DNA from 2 places in the Zhongshania guokunii genome. Region 1 is predicted to be linked to the other one. Evidence: predicted binding sites of a transcription regulator. Region 1 holds the regulator's gene; the other holds the start of a gene.
What was found. The regulator LexA, encoded in region 1, represses DNA repair genes until DNA is damaged. The targets are predictions, from matches to a motif close to ACTGTNTNTANANACAGT.

Region 1 (9,713 bases):
CAATTGCGTGGCACTTGCGTGAAGCCATTGGCGGTGACGCCAGCCGCTACAGGCGAGTGGTGTTTAACGAAATTACTAAAAAGGCGATTAAAGCCGCCTTTGAAAAACCGACTGAACTGGATATCGATAGGGTTAATGCTCAGCAGGCTAGGCGCTTTCTCGACCGCGTGGTGGGCTATATGGTATCGCCGCTGCTGTGGGCAAAAATTGCCCGCGGCCTTTCTGCTGGGCGGGTCCAGTCGGTAGCGGTGCGCTTGATTGTTGACCGTGAAAAAGAGATTCGGGCGTTTATTCCTGAAGAGTACTGGCAGATTCACACCGACAACAAGTCATCGGCAGGCGCGCTGCGACTTGAGGTTAAAAAACAAGCGGGCGCGAATTTCCGGCCAGACAATGAAACGGATGCCATGGCGGCAACGGCTGCCTTAAATAAAGCAGACTACAAAGTAACTGCTCGCGAAGACAAACCCACCAAAAGCCACCCTGGGGCCCCTTACATCACCTCAACACTGCAGCAGGCGGCCAGCACCCGCTTGGGCTTTGGGGTTAAGAAAACCATGATGCTAGCTCAGCGTTTGTACGAAGCGGGTTACATCACCTATATGCGTACCGACTCCACAAATTTGAGTGCCGACGCGGTAGCGGCGTGTCGCGATTATATTAGTGCGCAATTTCCCAAGACTTACTTGCCGGAAGTGCCTCGTTCGTATTCGAGTAAAGAGGGCGCTCAAGAGGCGCATGAGGCGATTCGCCCCTCTGACGTTAATATTGAACCAACCCAACTTGCTGGTATGGAGCGCGATGCCGAGCGCCTTTATGTATTGATTTGGCGTCAGTTTGTGGCTTGCCAGATGGCTTCAGCCAGTTTCACCAGCACCTCTGTGGTGGTTGGCGCAGGCGACTTTGAATTGCGCACCCGTGGTCGCGTAGTTTTGTTTGATGGCTTTATGAAAGTGCAGCCGCCGAACGTAAGTAAAAAAGAAGAAGACCAAGAATTGCCCGACGTAAAAGTGGGTGATCGTCTGGAGCTTGTAAAAGTTGACCCCACCCAGCACTTTACTAAACCGTCACCGCGTTATTCAGAAGCGGCCTTGGTTAAAGAATTGGAAAAACGTGGCATTGGTCGGCCATCCACCTATGCGGCAATTATTTCCACGATTCAAGATCGCGGTTATGTGCGGGTTGATAACCGCCGTTTCTACGCCGAAAAAATGGGCGATATCGTTACCGATCGTCTAGTGGAAAGCTTTAGCAATCTACTTGATTACAGTTTTACCGCGCGCATGGAGGAACTGCTTGATGAGGTTGCGGCGGGCGATAAAAACTGGAAAAAATTACTCGATGAATTTTATTCCGAATTTCGCAAAACCCTAGAGGCTGCGGAAGCTGAAGAAAAGGGCATGCGCAATAATGTGCCGACGGGGACCGATATTCCCTGTCCGAATTGCGGACGCACAATGCAGATTCGCACGGCGAGTACCGGTGTATTTCTCGGTTGCTCAGGCTATGCACTGCCACCTAAAGAGCGCTGTAAACAAACGATTAATTTGGTGCCCGCTGAGGATTTTGTCAGCATTGACAGCGATGATGAGGAAGCCGAATCTAAGGTTCTCCGCAGCAAGCACCGCTGTGGTATTTGCAATACCGCAATGGAAAGCTACGTTATAGATACCTCAAGGAAGCTGCATATCTGCGGGAATAACCCAGATTGTAGTGGCCATGAGATAGAACAGGGTAGTTTTAAAGTAAAAGGCTATGAAGGGCCGCTAATTGAATGCGACAAATGCGGCGCAGATATGCAGCTAAAAACCGGCCGTTTTGGCAAGTATTTTGGTTGTACCGGTGAGGAGTGTAAAAACACCCGCAAATTGCTGCGCAGTGGTGAAGCCGCGCCACCGAAGATGGATCCGGTGCCAATGCCAGAGCTGCAATGCGAGAAGGTTGACGACCACTATGTTTTACGCGATGGCGCGTCGGGCTTGTTTTTAGCGGCAAGTGGCTTTCCGCGCAACCGTGAAACCCGCGCGCCCCTGGTAAAAGAAATACTGCCGCATCAAGCGGAAATTGATGAGAAATACACCTTTTTGTTTGCTGCACCGGCGAAGGACAAAGAGGGCCGTGACGCAGTTATTCGTTATAGCCGCAAAACCAAAGAGCAGTACGTGCAAACCGAAGTTGATGGTAAGCCCTCTGGCTGGTCTGCTTTCTATGAAAACGGCAAATGGGTCGTTCGTGAGAAGGCGGCAAAAGCTGCTAAAGCGACTAAGCCCGCGGCTAAGACTAAGGCGGCGAAGTAATTGGCCGGCTTAAAAGAAAGTTTCCGTGGGCAGTGTAATCTACATGTGTATTTTGCTGAGCAATACCTTGCCCAGCTAGAATCTGCCGATCCAGCAGAATGGGGCGGGCACATACGGCGCGCGACTGCCGATTCGCTAGTGTGGCAGCTCCAATTAGCTTATCAGTGCCATCTTGCCGATCTAATTGATCAGCAACCTAAGTTCGGCTTGGCGTTGCCGCAAGGGGTGTTTAATGCTCGCTCCTTTGTGGCCGCTGAGTTACCGCCAGAGATTGAGGAGCTGGCCGATCGCGAGCTTGAACCGGGTTGGCTTGCAGTGATGCAGAACTATGCCTTTGTGCAAACTACTGTTGCCAGTCCTGCCCGTCATGGGGTTTTAGCCTGGGATGGCCAGTTTGAGGTAGAGGCTGCACCGGATTTAGCTGCGTGTTTAACGGAGTTAAAGTCAATGATCGCCCGTCATCGCGCCACGTTAATGGAATACTAAGGTGGCGGTTGGCGTCAGGCTTTATAGATTTGATACAATAGCGCCAACGGCGTCGTGTTGGCGTTAGTAATATCAAGGAATCTTTTGTGCTGTCATATTTAGAATTGGTTGAACTCGCTAACGGTGACGTTGTACTGCAGCGCTCGGAAGGCGATGAAAACCCTTTGGTGACAATTCGTTTTTCCAAAGAAACGCGGGAGCATATCAATGGCTCTTGCTTGGAAATAGCCCGCGCCATGGTTCAGGCCGGAATTGAGGCGGCTGCTATTTCTGCCGATAATGAAGCCTTTGCTGACGAAGATGAGGCCGATTTGGAAGACCCCGAATTACAGACCAAAATAATCCACTAGCGATTTTTATTTCGTTTGTTTGCTCAACGCCAACTCCTTTGGTGTTGAGTCTGATGTATAGATGTCTATGCGTGAGGCTAGTGATTTTGCATTAGTATCACTAGGCACTCTGCGGCGCCAGCAAGCGCGGCCACTTCAAGTGACTGGCGCTCATCAGGCCGCAACGGCCGGTCCAGCAATATCGCCACGGTGTGGCTTTTACCGCGTTCAAGGGCGCGCACCGCAATTTCTGTTAAATCCCGCTCGGTATTTGAAACTACCTGTAGTATTTTCTGATCGTGCTGATGGCTAGATGCGCTCAGCAAGGGCTTTAAGGGGCGGTCAGCAACCCAGCACAGCCAGCGTTGATCGGAGTTGGCGCTAAGCTGAACTAACATAGCTGCAAGCAGTGGCCGCGACAGATGCGACTCACTGTGCATGGTGATTTCGGTGATCTGGCCAGCGGCAACCGCTGACTCAGAGTCGTAGTGTAGTGGTAGCTGTTCGATACAAGTCATGATTTTAACTCCCGCGCCGTAATACACCAACACTTAAGCCTTCGATGGCAAATTCTTGTTCACGTAAATCAACTTGAATGGGCTGATAGTCTGGGTTTTCGGCAATTAGAGAAATCTGGTATTTGTTCTTTTGCTGCTGAAATCGTTTAACCGTAACTTCGTTGTCTAGGCGTGCTACCACAATTTGGCCGTTACGCGCTTCGCTGGTGCGATGCACGGCGAGTAGATCGTCTTCAAAAATGCCCACATTAATCATGCTGTCGCCTTTTACCCGCAGAAAATAGTCTGCGCTAGGTGAAAAGATCGAAGGAGGCATGTCGCAGTAATCTTCAATATTGGCTTCGGCCAGTATTGGGTTGCCTGCTGCCACTCGGCCGATAATGGGGATTCCCAAGTTTTCCGGCAGGCGAATGCCTCTGGATGCGCCTGCAATAATCTCGATAGCACCTTTGCGGGCAAGGGCTTTAAGGTGCTCCTCGGCGGCATTGGGTGAGCGAAACCCCAGCACTCGTGCGATATCCGCGCGAGTTGGGGGGTAGCCAGTGTCGACGATGTGGTCTTTTATTAGCTGTAATATCTGGCTTTGCCGTGCAGTGAGCTTTTCCATAATTTCAGTATCTGTTTATCTATACAGGTACTGTTAGTATATACAGTGTTTCGGTGATGGCAAGTGTAAATGTATTAGCCGCAGATATTTTTGTATGGGCAAAAAAAACCGCCATATCGATGATATTGGCGGGTATTTGAGGTTGTTCGTTTAAGTCTCGATGTAGCGTTGTGTCAATATTCGTCAAGTAGGCCGTTAACGATATCCGATTCTATTTCAGAGAGCGGGTTGTTCCAGTTTTCGGGCACCATAGTGTCGTCGAGAAAGCGGTAGTCATCGTCGCTTAGTTCAAAGGCGTTGCGCCAATCCTCGGGCTCTTCGACGGTTTCTAAGCTTAATTGTCGCCAACTTTCCATATCGTATTGGCAGAGTTCACCGTCAATGAGTTGTACCTCCACAGAATCACTGCCGTCATCGACCGCCACTACTTCAAATAGTTGCTCAGTTTCAGTGTCTTTATACCATTTGCCAACTTGGGGTCTAATTCTAGCCATGATTTCAACCTCTACTAAAGCCTGTATCCAAACTAACACTTAAGAAATTGCTGTCTAGTAGGTATTTTTAGCGACAGCGCGGAAAAGCTAATAGGTTTTGCAGTGGGCCTTTTATACAATTCGCTGTATATTCAGTGGGCTAGCAACTATTTTTAATCTGTTTTTCTATTTGGGAAATGGTTTTTTATGGTGCATTTGCATAAGCCTTGCTGGCTTAGCAATGAAATTGTATAGAAATAACGATGGATTCGAGCAATGTTTGAGCAGTGGTGGAATAATTTTCAGCCGGACCAATACCCCTGGCTGGGCGATGTTTTTGTTGTCGTAATCATTATTTTAACGGCAAACTTATTTTTTAGCCGCTTAATGGCTCGCTTGGCGGTGAAGTTTGCTGCAACCCGGAATTTGTGGGATGACGCGCTGTTAGAAGCGGCCCGCAAACCTGCGCTGTTGATGATTTGGGCAGTGGGCGCTAGCCATGTATTAGAAATTATTGTGCGCTCCACGCAGGCTGAGATTTTTACTGCCCTAGAGTCGCTGCGCGCGGTGGCTGTGGTGCTCATTCTTGCTTGGTTTTTGGTGTCGCTGGTGCGGCAGGTTGAGCTGCGGCTATTGTCGGATGATTATTCTGCCAAGGACGAGCCAATAGACCGGACTACGGTGATGGCGCTCGGTAAATTAGTGCGCTCGGCGGTCATTATTGTGTCTGCGCTGATGGTGCTGCAAAACCTCGGCTACAGTATTTCTGGAGTATTAGCCTTTGGTGGTATCGGCGGTATAGCCGTTGGTTTTGCGGCAAAAGATATGCTCGCTAATTTTTTTGGCGGCTTAATGGTGTATTTAGATCGGCCGTTTTCGGTTGGCGACTGGATCCGTTCGCCTGATAAAGATATCGAGGGTACAGTTGAAAACATCGGGTGGCGCCAGACCCGAATTCGCACGTTTGATCAGCGCCCGCTTTATGTGCCTAACGCCACATTTATGCAGATTTCCGTTGAAAACCCCTCACGGATGTTGAATCGTCGAATTTATGAAACCATTGGCGTGCGCTACCAAGATGCAACACGCTTGCCTGAGATTATAGATCGCGTTAGGTCGATGCTTGAAAATCACGCTGACATTGATCTAGCGAAGACTTTGATTGTTAATTTCAATAAATATAATGCCTCTTCGTTAGATTTCTTTATATACACCTTTACCAAAACCACTAATTGGGTGGAATACCATCGGATTAAACAGAACGTGCTTTTGCAAGTGCTCGACATTATTCACGAGCTGGGTGGCGATGTAGCTTTCCCAACCAGCACAATTAAATTAGACCCTATTACTATTGAAAATGCCCAAGGGCGCTCGGAGCAAAACCATGAGTAAGACTATTGCGGTTATTGGCGGAACCGGATTGTGTGACTGGCCGGGCGCTGAAGTGCTGAAGGAGACAGTAATTGAAACCCCCTTTGGGATGCCGAGCGCACCGCTGCAGCGTATTCGCTACGAATCTGCAGAATTTTTGTTTCTCGCTAGACACGGTCACGGCCACGAAATCCCGCCCCATGCCATAAACTACCGAGCGAATATCTCTGCACTTAAGCAAGCAGGGGTAGGTGCCATGATTGCCGTGAACGCGGTTGGGGGAATTAGTGAGCGCTTTGTGGCTGGGGTGATCGCTATTCCAGACCAAATTAATGATTACACTTGGGGTCGTGCACATACTTTTTTTGATGGCAGTAATGGCAAGGTCGAGCATGTCGACTTTAGTTATCCCTATAGTCAGGATTTGCGTTCGCGGCTTGCCAATGCAGCGGTCGATGCCAATATCGCTTTCGAAGACTACGGCGTGTATGCGGTGACACAAGGGCCGCGCCTCGAGACGGCAGCGGAGATTCGGCGCTTAGCTAAAGATGGTAACGATATTGTGGGAATGACGGCCATGCCGGAGGCCGCTTTGGCGCGGGAGGCGGGAATAGAGTACGCCTCTATATCGCTAGTGGTTAACCCCGGTGCTGGGCTTGGCGATGATATTATCACCATGGATGATATTCGCGCAGTGATTGATACCGGCATGCTTCAGGTTAAATCAATACTTGCGCACTGCATTGCTGATTACTAAATAGCGGTAGGCCGGTCAGGCTTAGTGACCGGCCACCTAGCCTATTGTTTTGGTGCAGAAATCTTAGTGATTTTAATAATCGCGCCGAATTTGGGGTGATCAATAAAGTGCAGTTCGTCGCTGCGCATCCGCCGCTGCTGCTTCATCACCACAATTTGCTCAATTGGAAAATCACTGGCTTCCTGTGCGGGCTGGGTGTTCGCTATGAAGTCAGGATTTTGCAGCTTAAACTGAGCGTATTCTGGACTAGCCTCAAAGGCCTCGTCAATTAGTGGTGCCGGCTCTTCTGGCTCGTTGTAGCTCATTGGTTGGTGGGGTAGGTAGTAGTTGTTTTCCCCGCGATCGCCGTAGCTAATTAGCCATAAATTGGTGTCTACATGAAGGTAGCGTTCGACGCCAATGCGAATATAACCCTCGAGCTCATAGTGTTTGCCGACCTGTTTACCGCCTTGAATTAGAATCGCAGGAGATTTTTTGCGGGCTTTCAGGTCTTGCTCCCAACTTGCTTGAAACAGGGGTTTGAAGCGCGAGGACATGCGAAGTGATGCGGCAACTTTAGCGAACTCGGGGTCGCTCTTGTCAACGATATGTGGAGATGCACTTGTGCTATCGCCACTTTGTAAGCGCACCCATTTCCGCGGGTAGCGTAAGTGGATATTGTCGGGCCAGTCTTCCTCATACATATTGGCCGGATCATTATTTGCGTAAATTATCATGTCGACATGGTAACGATCAGAATTTTGCGCAAATGCCACGGCACTGAATCCCCATAGCAATATAGCCAGCAGGACACAGGGGCGGAGGCGATGTAGTGTACTCATAGTGCTTGGTCTCGTTTTTCAATGCGGGCTTACTATCGCAGTTCTAGTGCTTGGCTTCCAGTTTGGCGAGCAGGGTTTCGACAAACTCAAAGCGCTGCTGTGGTTCGATCAGCGCTTGTTTGAATTTTAACGCATTGGCGCCGTCGAGCTGATAACTGGCCGGTGCGGTTTGCACTAGCTTTACTATGTTCAATGGGTGTACCTGGGTGTCTTCGGCAAATTCCACCCGTCCGCCTTGATTTGAAGCTTCGATTTTACTGAGACCAAGTGCCGCGGCATGCAGGCGTATCTCGGCGCAGCGGAACAGGTTTTTAACTTGGTCTGGTAGAAGACCGAAGCGATCGATCATTTCCACTTGGAGCTCGCGCAGTTCGTGGCTATTGTTGGCGCCAGCAATGCGTTTGTAGAGCATGAGTCGGCTCTGAACATCGGGTAGATAATCGTCGGGGATCAGTGCCGGCAGGCGTAAATTCACTTCGATATGATCTTCGGCATTATTTTCAAGGTTGATTTTTTTGCCCTGCTTTATGGCGTTAACTGCGCGGTCGAGCATGTCCATATACAAGGTGAAGCCAATCGAATGAATTTGCCCGCTTTGGCCCTCACCAAGTAATTCGCCAGCGCCGCGAATTTCCATGTCTTGGGTGGCGAGGGTAAAACCCGCGCCCAAAGTGTCGGCTTCGCTAATGGCAAGCAGGCGTTTTTGCGCGTCACCAGTGAGCTGCTTTACTGGCGGTGTTAATAAATACGCGTAGGCTTGGTGGTGCGAGCGCCCAACGCGGCCCCGCAACTGGTGGAGTTGGGCGAGGCCGAATTTATCGGCGCGATCAATAATAATGGTGTTGGCATTGGGTACGTCGATACCCGTCTCGATGATGGTAGAGCAAACCAGTACATTGTGGCGCTTGTGGTAGAAATCGCTCATTACCTGTTCCAGCTCGCGCTCGCGCATTTGGCCGTGGCCGACGCCGATACGTAGCTCTGGAATCATTTCCTCTAAGTCGCGAGCGACTTTTTCAATGGTTTTAACTTCGTTGTGCAGGTAATACACCTGACCGCCGCGCAAGATCTCGCGCAGAATGGCTTCTTTGATTAGTCCCTTGTCTGATTCCCGTACAAAGGTTTTTACCGACAAGCGCCGCGCCGGCGGGGTGGCGATTATAGATAGGTCGCGAATGCCGGCCATCGACATGTTCAATGTGCGAGGAATAGGGGTGGCGGTCATGGTTAGCACATCTACTTCGGCGCGTAGGGCTTTGAGCGCTTCTTTTTGGCGAACCCCAAAGCGGTGCTCTTCGTCGATAATCACTAAGCCAAGGTTTTTGTAGTGAATGTCGTTGCTGAGCAATTTATGGGTGCCAATTAAAATGTCGACTTTGCCGGCGTGGAGCTCGGCAATAACGCCTTTTTGTTCGGCGGCGCTTCTGAAGCGTGACAATACTTCGATATTAACCGGCCAGTCGGCGAAGCGGTCGCGAAAGGATTCAAAATGCTGTTGGGCGAGCAGGGTAGTGGGCACCAAAATGGCAACTTGGGTGCCGTTTTGTACCGCGACAAAGGCGGCGCGTACCGCGACCTCGGTTTTGCCAAAGCCCACGTCACCACAGACTAGTCTGTCCATGGGGCGCGGCGATTTAAGGTCGCTGACCACGGCCTCGATCGCGGCTTGCTGGTCTGGGGTTTCCTCGAAGGGGAATGCGTCGGCAAATTGATAATAGTCTTCGTCGCTGAGCTCAAACGCGCGACCTTCACGGGCTTCACGGCGAGCGTATATATCGAGTAGCTCGGCGGCGACGTCCCGAATTTTCTCGGCCGCTTTACGCTTGGCCTTGCTCCATTGTTCGGTGCCAAGGCGATGCAGTGGCGCGGTGTCGTCGTCGGCGCCACTGTAGCGGCTAATCAGCTGCAGTGATGTTACCGGCACATAAAGTTTGGCGCTGTCTGCGTATTCCAGCGCTAAAAATTCACTGGCTTGATTGTCGATATTGAGCGATTGCAAGCCAAGATAGCGGCCCACACCGTGGTCGGCGTGAACCACCGGCGCACCGATGCGC
Region 2 (6,785 bases), on a different contig from region 1:
AAAAAAGGTTTTTACACCGTCAAACCAGCTTTTTGCGCGAGGCGACTGCTTGTCGTCACCAGCAAGACTGGCCTGCAGCTCTTGCAACAACTCTTTCTGACGCTTGCTTAATGACACCGGCGTTTCAACGGTCACCTTGCAAATCAGGTCACCAGTACTACCGCCGCGCACCGGAGTAATACCCTTGCCACGCAAGCGGAAGGACTTTCCAGTTTGGGTTTCTGGCGGTATTTTAAGCTTAACCCGACCTTCTAAGGTTGGCACATCCAGCTCACCACCCAGCGCCGCATCGGCAAAACTGATTGGCACATCGCAGTGTAGATTTTTGCCATCGCGCTTAAAGATTGCGTGCGGACGCACCTGCATTTGCACATACAAGTCGCCAGCTGGACCGCCATTAGGACTGGCCTCACCTTCGCCACTCAAGCGAATACGGTCGCCGGTATCAACGCCAGCAGGCACTTTCACCGACAGGGTTTTGGTCTCTTCAACGCGCCCCTGACCGCGACAGCTGGTACATGGATCGGCAATGATGGTGCCGGAACCCCGACAGTGCGGGCAAGCTTGCTGAACAGCAAAGAAACCCTGCTGCATACGCACCTGACCAACACCATTACAGGTGCTACAAGTGACCGGCTTGCTGCCTTTTTTCGCACCACTGCCATCGCAAGGTTTACAGGCAACTAGCGTAGGAATACGAATCTTGGCAGTGGAACCGTGCACCGCCTGCTCAAGATCAATATCGAGTGTGTAGCGCAAATCAGAACCGCGCTGTGGGCCGCGCTGGCGACCGCCGCCACCGCCGCCAAAAATATCGCCAAACACATCACCGAAAATATCGCTAAACCCAGCTCCACCGCCGCCACCGCCACCACCGGCGTTAACGCCCTCATGACCAAAACGATCATAGGCCGCGCGCTTCTCCTCGTTAGACAGCACCTCATAGGCCTCGGTAGCCTCTTTGAAGATGTCATCCGCCTTGGGATCTTCGGGGTTACGGTCAGGGTGGTTCTTCATCGCGATACGACGGTAGGCTTTTTTAATATCCTTGCTGTCAGTGTCTCGCGACACGCCCAGAATTTCGTAATAATCTCGTTTTGACATAGCTTCGCTTCACGCTAGACGGGAGGCGGGGGACGCTTTTTAACGCGCCGCCCACTACCCCTATAAATGATTCTACCCTTCATGCCAAACGGGAGATCGCAAAACACGCTGACCTTAGCCTTTGCGTCTTCCGTCTCCCGTCCAGCGTTACACCCAAGCGAGGCACAGCCTCGCGTCGAGTTTACTTCTTGTCGTCGTCTTTTACTTCTTCAAACTCAGCATCGACCACGTCATCTGCACCGCTTGCCTGAGCCGACTCTGCACCGCCTTCAGCCTGCGCCTGAGCAGCTTGCTCAGCGTACATTTTCTCAGCCAAACCACCAGAAGCCTCAGTCAGCTTCTTGGTCGCAGCTTCAATCACCTCAACGTCGTCGCTCTTAAGCGCTTCGTCAACTTCGGTCAACGCTGCTTCGATCGCCGCTTTCTCTTCATCAGAAGCCTTATCACCGGCTTCTTCTAAAGTTTTGCGAGTCGCATTAGCCATGCCTTCAGCTGTGTTGCGCGCAACGACCAGTGCTTCAAACTTTTTGTCAGCTTCAGCGTTAGCTTCAGCATCTCGTACCATTTGCTCGATTTCATCATCGCTCAAGCCACTTGAGGCCGTGATGCGAATAGACTGCTCTTTGCCGGTTGCCTTGTCTTTAGCAGACACATGCAAAATACCGTTGGCATCGATATCGAAGGTAACTTCAATTTGCGGCAGACCACGTGGCGCAGGTGGAATGTCGGCCAAGTCGAAACGGCCAAGCGATTTGTTGGCGCTGGCTTGCTTACGCTCACCCTGCACGACGTGAATCGTTACGGCAGACTGATTATCCTCTGCGGTTGAGAACACCTGTGATTTCTTAGTAGGAATCGTAGTGTTTTTCTCAATCAGGTGCGTCGCCACACCACCCATGGTTTCAATACCTAGGCTCAGCGGAGTAACGTCAAGCAGCAATACGTCTTTCACTTCGCCAGACAGTACCGCGCCCTGCAGGGCAGCACCCATGGCAACCGCTTCATCGGGGTTTACATCGCGACGCGCTTCTTTACCAAAGAACTCTGTTACCTTGGTTTGCACCAAAGGCATACGAGTCTGACCACCAACCAAAATGATTTCGTCGATTTCAGATGCAGACAAACCAGCATCTTTCAGAGCCACTTTCATTGGCTCTAGTGAACGAGCAACCAAATCGCCAACCAGTGATTCCAGCTTAGCGCGGCTCAACTTCACAACCAAGTGCTTAGGACCAGTCGCATCGGCAGTGATGTAAGGCAGATTGATTTCAGTTTGCTGGCTAGAAGACAATTCGATTTTGGCTTTCTCTGCGGCTTCTTTCAGACGCTGCACAGCCAGTGAATCGCCTTTCAGGTCAATACTGTTTTCTTTCTTGAACTCTTCCGCCAAATAATCGATCAGGCGCATATCGAAATCTTCACCACCTAAGAAGGTGTCGCCGTTAGTCGACAGCACTTCAAACTGGTGCTCGCCATCTACTTCAGCAATTTCGATAATCGAAATATCAAAAGTACCACCACCTAAGTCGTATACCGCAATGGTGCGATCGCCCTTAGACTTGTCCATACCGTAGGCCAATGCCGCTGCAGTAGGCTCGTTGATAATACGCTTTACATCCAGACCAGCAATACGACCAGCGTCTTTAGTCGCCTGACGCTGAGAGTCGTTAAAGTAAGCAGGTACAGTGATAACCGCTTCGGTGACTTTCTCACCCAAGTAGTCTTCAGCGGTTTTCTTCATTTTCTTGAGAATTTCCGCAGAAATTTGCGGTGGCGCCATTTTCTCGCCTTTCACTTCTACCCACGCGTCGCCGTTATCGGCTTTGCAGATATTGTAGGGCACCATCTTAATGTCTTTTTGAACCACGTCGTCTTCAAAGCGACGACCGATCAAGCGCTTCACCGCATACAAGGTGTTATGCGGATTGGTGACGGCCTGACGCTTTGCGCTCTGACCAACCAGAATTTCTTTGTCTTCAGTGTAAGCAACAATCGAAGGAGTGGTGCGTGTACCTTCTGCATTCTCGATAACCTTAACCTTGTCGCCATCCATAACAGCAACACAAGAGTTAGTGGTACCCAAATCTATACCGATTATTTTACCCATGTTAAATCTCCGATTTACCTAGTCGCCACTTTTGGCGAACACTATGTCTTGTTGTCAGATATTGGCCCTTATCCACATATTTCAAGGGGACATAGACCATTTTTTACACAATTTTAAAAATTATTCCGGCGCTTTAGCGACCACCACCATGGCTGGGCGCAATAGACGACCATTCAGGGTGAAACCCTTCTGCATGACGTCCATAACCGAATTAGGCTCGGCATCTGGGTTTGGCACCATCGCCATCGCCTGATGAAATTCAGGGTTAAACGGTTCGCCTACAGGGTTGATCAATTCAACATTGTGGCGAGCCAAAGCGTCGAGCATCGACTTATGCGTCAGCTCCACGCCTTCGATCATCGGCTTCAAGGACTCATTAGCCCGATCAGCTGAAGCCAAGGCGCGATCCAGATTATCGGCCACCACCAGCATGTCCCCAGCAAACTTCTCTAAGGCAAACTTGCGAGCGTTTTCCGCGTCTTTCTCGGCGCGACGGCGAATATTTTGGGCATCGGCTACGGCGCGCAGCGCCTGCTCTTTGGCGTCAGCGGCAGCCTGCTTGGCCTCTTCCAGCTGCACTTCAAGGCTCTTTTCTGCAGCCGGCGCGGACGCCGACTCAGCCTCAGCACCATCAAGCGCATCTTGAATCTCACCAACAATCGCCTCTACCTGCGCATCTTCATCTTGCAATGCCGATTTATCCTGATCTTCTGCCACTTCAGCTATCTCCGTCACTCTCTGATTTCTTGCGGCAGCGAGGCCGCGCTGACTGGGATATGGGGCTGTAGCACCATATTTCAAGGCGGCAACAAAGATTTTTCAACAAGCCCACTCAGACACTTGCTCGGCCACAGCATTTTACTGTATAAATATACAGACAAATTTCCCACACCCACCGTGAGAGAGCATCATGCTGAGCCACCTCAACATCAGCAACTACGCTATTACCGAAAGCCTCGACATCGAACTACACCCCGGCATGACTGTACTTACCGGCGAGACCGGCGCCGGCAAGTCGATTATGCTCGATGCCCTCGGCCTCGCCCTCGGCGACCGCGCCGACAACAATATTGTGCGTCCCGGCGCAGACCGCGCCGACATTCACGCCCTCTTTGACATCAGCCAAATCGCCGGCGCAGTAACATGGTTAAAAGAGCGCGAACTCGATGACGGCAGCGAATGCATGTTACGTCGAGTTATCACCAGCGAGGGCCGCTCCCGCGCCTACATCAATGGCCAGCCCGTTACTCTGCAAGCGATTCGAGAACTCGGCAATTTACTGATCGACATCCACAGCCAGCACGCCCATCAATCACTGTTACAAAAACCCTATCAGCGCGAATTGCTCGACGCCTTTGCCGGCACCAGCGCACTGGCTCAGCAGGTCAGCGAGCACTGCAGCCAGTATCAACGCAGCAGCAAAACCCTAGCGACCCTAGCAAGCAATGTCGCCGAACAAAACGCGCAGGAACAGCTGCTCCGCTATCAGCTCGAAGAGTTAAATCGCTTAAACCTACAGCCCAATGAGCTAGAAGAGCTAGAAAACCAGCAGAAGCAACTGGCAAATGCCGAACAGATTCTCGCCGCCAATCATCACAGCCTCCAGCTCTGCAGAGAGGGCGAGGTTAACGCCATGGGCATACTCCACCAGGCATTATCGTCACTAAACAGCAGCCAGCACCAATGCGCAGCACAAAGCAATGCAGCCCAACTAATAGAAAGCGCCCGCATTCAAATTGAAGAAGCTGCCCGCGAGCTGCAAACCGTATTAGACGGCACCGAACTCGACCCCGACCGCCTAGTCGAGGTTGAGAGCCGCTTAGACGCCATTTACCAAACTGCCCGTAAACACCGCCTGCAACCCGCAGAGCTACCTGCTTTGCACGCCTCCTTAGCGGAACAACTAGAGGGCCTCAACGCCAGCGATGAAAAATTAGAGCAGCTGCGCATCGAGCAGCGCAAATCATTGCAAGCCTATAATGACAAGGCCGCTACACTCAGCGAAAAGCGCCGCAAAGCCGCTGCCACTATGAAAAAAAGAGTAGAAGAACAACTTCGCGCCCTGAGCATGAAACACTGCGAAGTCGATTTTGCCCTGCAGGCCCTGAGCGACGAACCCCACAGCTGCGGCCGCGAAGAAGTTGAAATTCTGATTAGCACCAACCCCACTTCTGCCAAGGGCCCGCTCAACAAAATCGCCTCTGGCGGCGAACTATCGCGGATCAGCCTTGCCATTCAGGTGGTCACCGCCCAAGTAGCGGCCATACCCACTATTGTTTTTGACGAAGTGGACGTTGGCATTGGCGGCGCCACTGCCGAAATCGTTGGCAAACTACTGAATGAACTGGGCAAACGCAGCCAAGTACTGTGCGTAACCCACCAGCCCCAAGTTGCCAGCCAAGGCGATCATCATATTCGCGTGCAAAAAGTGGGCGACAAAAAGCACCTGCGCACCGAGCTGCAGCCGCTAAAAGATGAGCAAAAAATTGATGAAATTGCACGGATGTTAGGCGGGATTTCGATTACCGAGAACACCTTAGCGCATGCACGCGAGATGCTGGGGGTAAGGCATTAAGCGGGAGATGCTTGACCTCGGGGTGCTGTATGATTGACGGGAGACGCTAAGTCAAAAACAGGTTTTCGCATTCGTAGCATCTAGCATGCGGGGCTCACGATATTACGTGTCGTAACATTAAACGAATCATCATACATGGGGCGTCAGACTAGCAATTTCGGCTCAGTGGCAAACGGGAGAGGCAAAAAAAGCGGATTTTGCGTCTCCCGTTCAGCGTTAAAGCGTTACGCCTTCTTCGGCTTCACATACAAAACCAAGCTGTGATCAACCAACTCAAAACCGCGCTCTTCAACTAACTGACGCTGACGGGCTTCGATTATGTCGTCGCAAAACTCAATAACCTCATTGGTTTCCAAGCATACGATGTGGTCGTGGTGCTCACCTTTTTCCAGTTCAAAAACCGAATGACCCGCCTCAAAATTATGCCTAATTACTAAACCTGCGGCTTCAAACTGAGTGAGTACACGATAAACGGTGGCCAAACCAACATCTTCGCCTGACTCCATTAGGGCCCGATACACGTCTTCCGCACTAAAATGCTGATTCTCACTCTCAGCCTGTTCCAGCAACTGTAAAATCTTGACGCGAGGCAAAGTAACTTTAAGCCCTGCTTTGCGGAGCTCTTTATTTTCTATCGACATATGCCTTGGACCTTAGCGTTGCGGTGGGGATTGCGCTATTATCCCACGCCTCTGTAAGCGATTGGAACCCTTTAGCATGTATAGACGATTTGCCACAGCATGCCTGCTTGTAACTTTGGCGGCATGCAGCTCGCTGGAATTCCCCGGCGTTTACCGCCTGCCCATCGACCAGGGCAACATTATCACCTCGGAAATGGTAGACCAGCTTAAGGTTGGCATGAGCCGCAGCCAAGTAGAATACGTGATGGGTACGCCCATGGTGCGCGACACCTTCAGCCCCAACCGCTGGGACTATATTTACACTTTGAGCAAGCCAGATGAACCGGTAGAGCGCCACCAGCTAACGGCTTATTTTGAA

Region 2: a site for LexA is predicted at 4,072-4,089, ahead of recN (DNA repair protein RecN). Genes of this name have one in related genera too.

The regions. Positions count from the first base shown of each region.
Region 1 is NZ_JBFRYA010000001.1:508,809-518,521, forward strand. Features, by position in the region: gene topA (type I DNA topoisomerase) at 1-2,297, shown strand, start outside; gene AB4876_RS02350 (DUF6586 family protein) at 2,298-2,783, shown strand; gene AB4876_RS02355 (hypothetical protein) at 2,870-3,133, shown strand; gene AB4876_RS02360 (SulA-like leucine-rich domain-containing protein) at 3,211-3,630, opposite strand; gene lexA (transcriptional repressor LexA) at 3,635-4,237, opposite strand; gene AB4876_RS02370 (DUF6763 family protein) at 4,411-4,731, opposite strand; gene AB4876_RS02375 (mechanosensitive ion channel family protein) at 4,987-6,102, shown strand; gene AB4876_RS02380 (S-methyl-5'-thioinosine phosphorylase) at 6,095-6,838, shown strand; gene AB4876_RS02385 (CsiV family protein) at 6,880-7,659, opposite strand; gene mfd (transcription-repair coupling factor) at 7,703-9,713, opposite strand, start outside.
Region 2 is NZ_JBFRYA010000017.1:47,294-54,078, reverse strand. Features, by position in the region: gene dnaJ (molecular chaperone DnaJ) at 1-1,104, opposite strand, end outside; gene dnaK (molecular chaperone DnaK) at 1,286-3,211, opposite strand; gene grpE (nucleotide exchange factor GrpE) at 3,332-3,937, opposite strand; gene recN (DNA repair protein RecN) at 4,122-5,786, shown strand; gene fur (ferric iron uptake transcriptional regulator) at 6,011-6,427, opposite strand; gene AB4876_RS16255 (outer membrane protein assembly factor BamE) at 6,504-6,785, shown strand, end outside.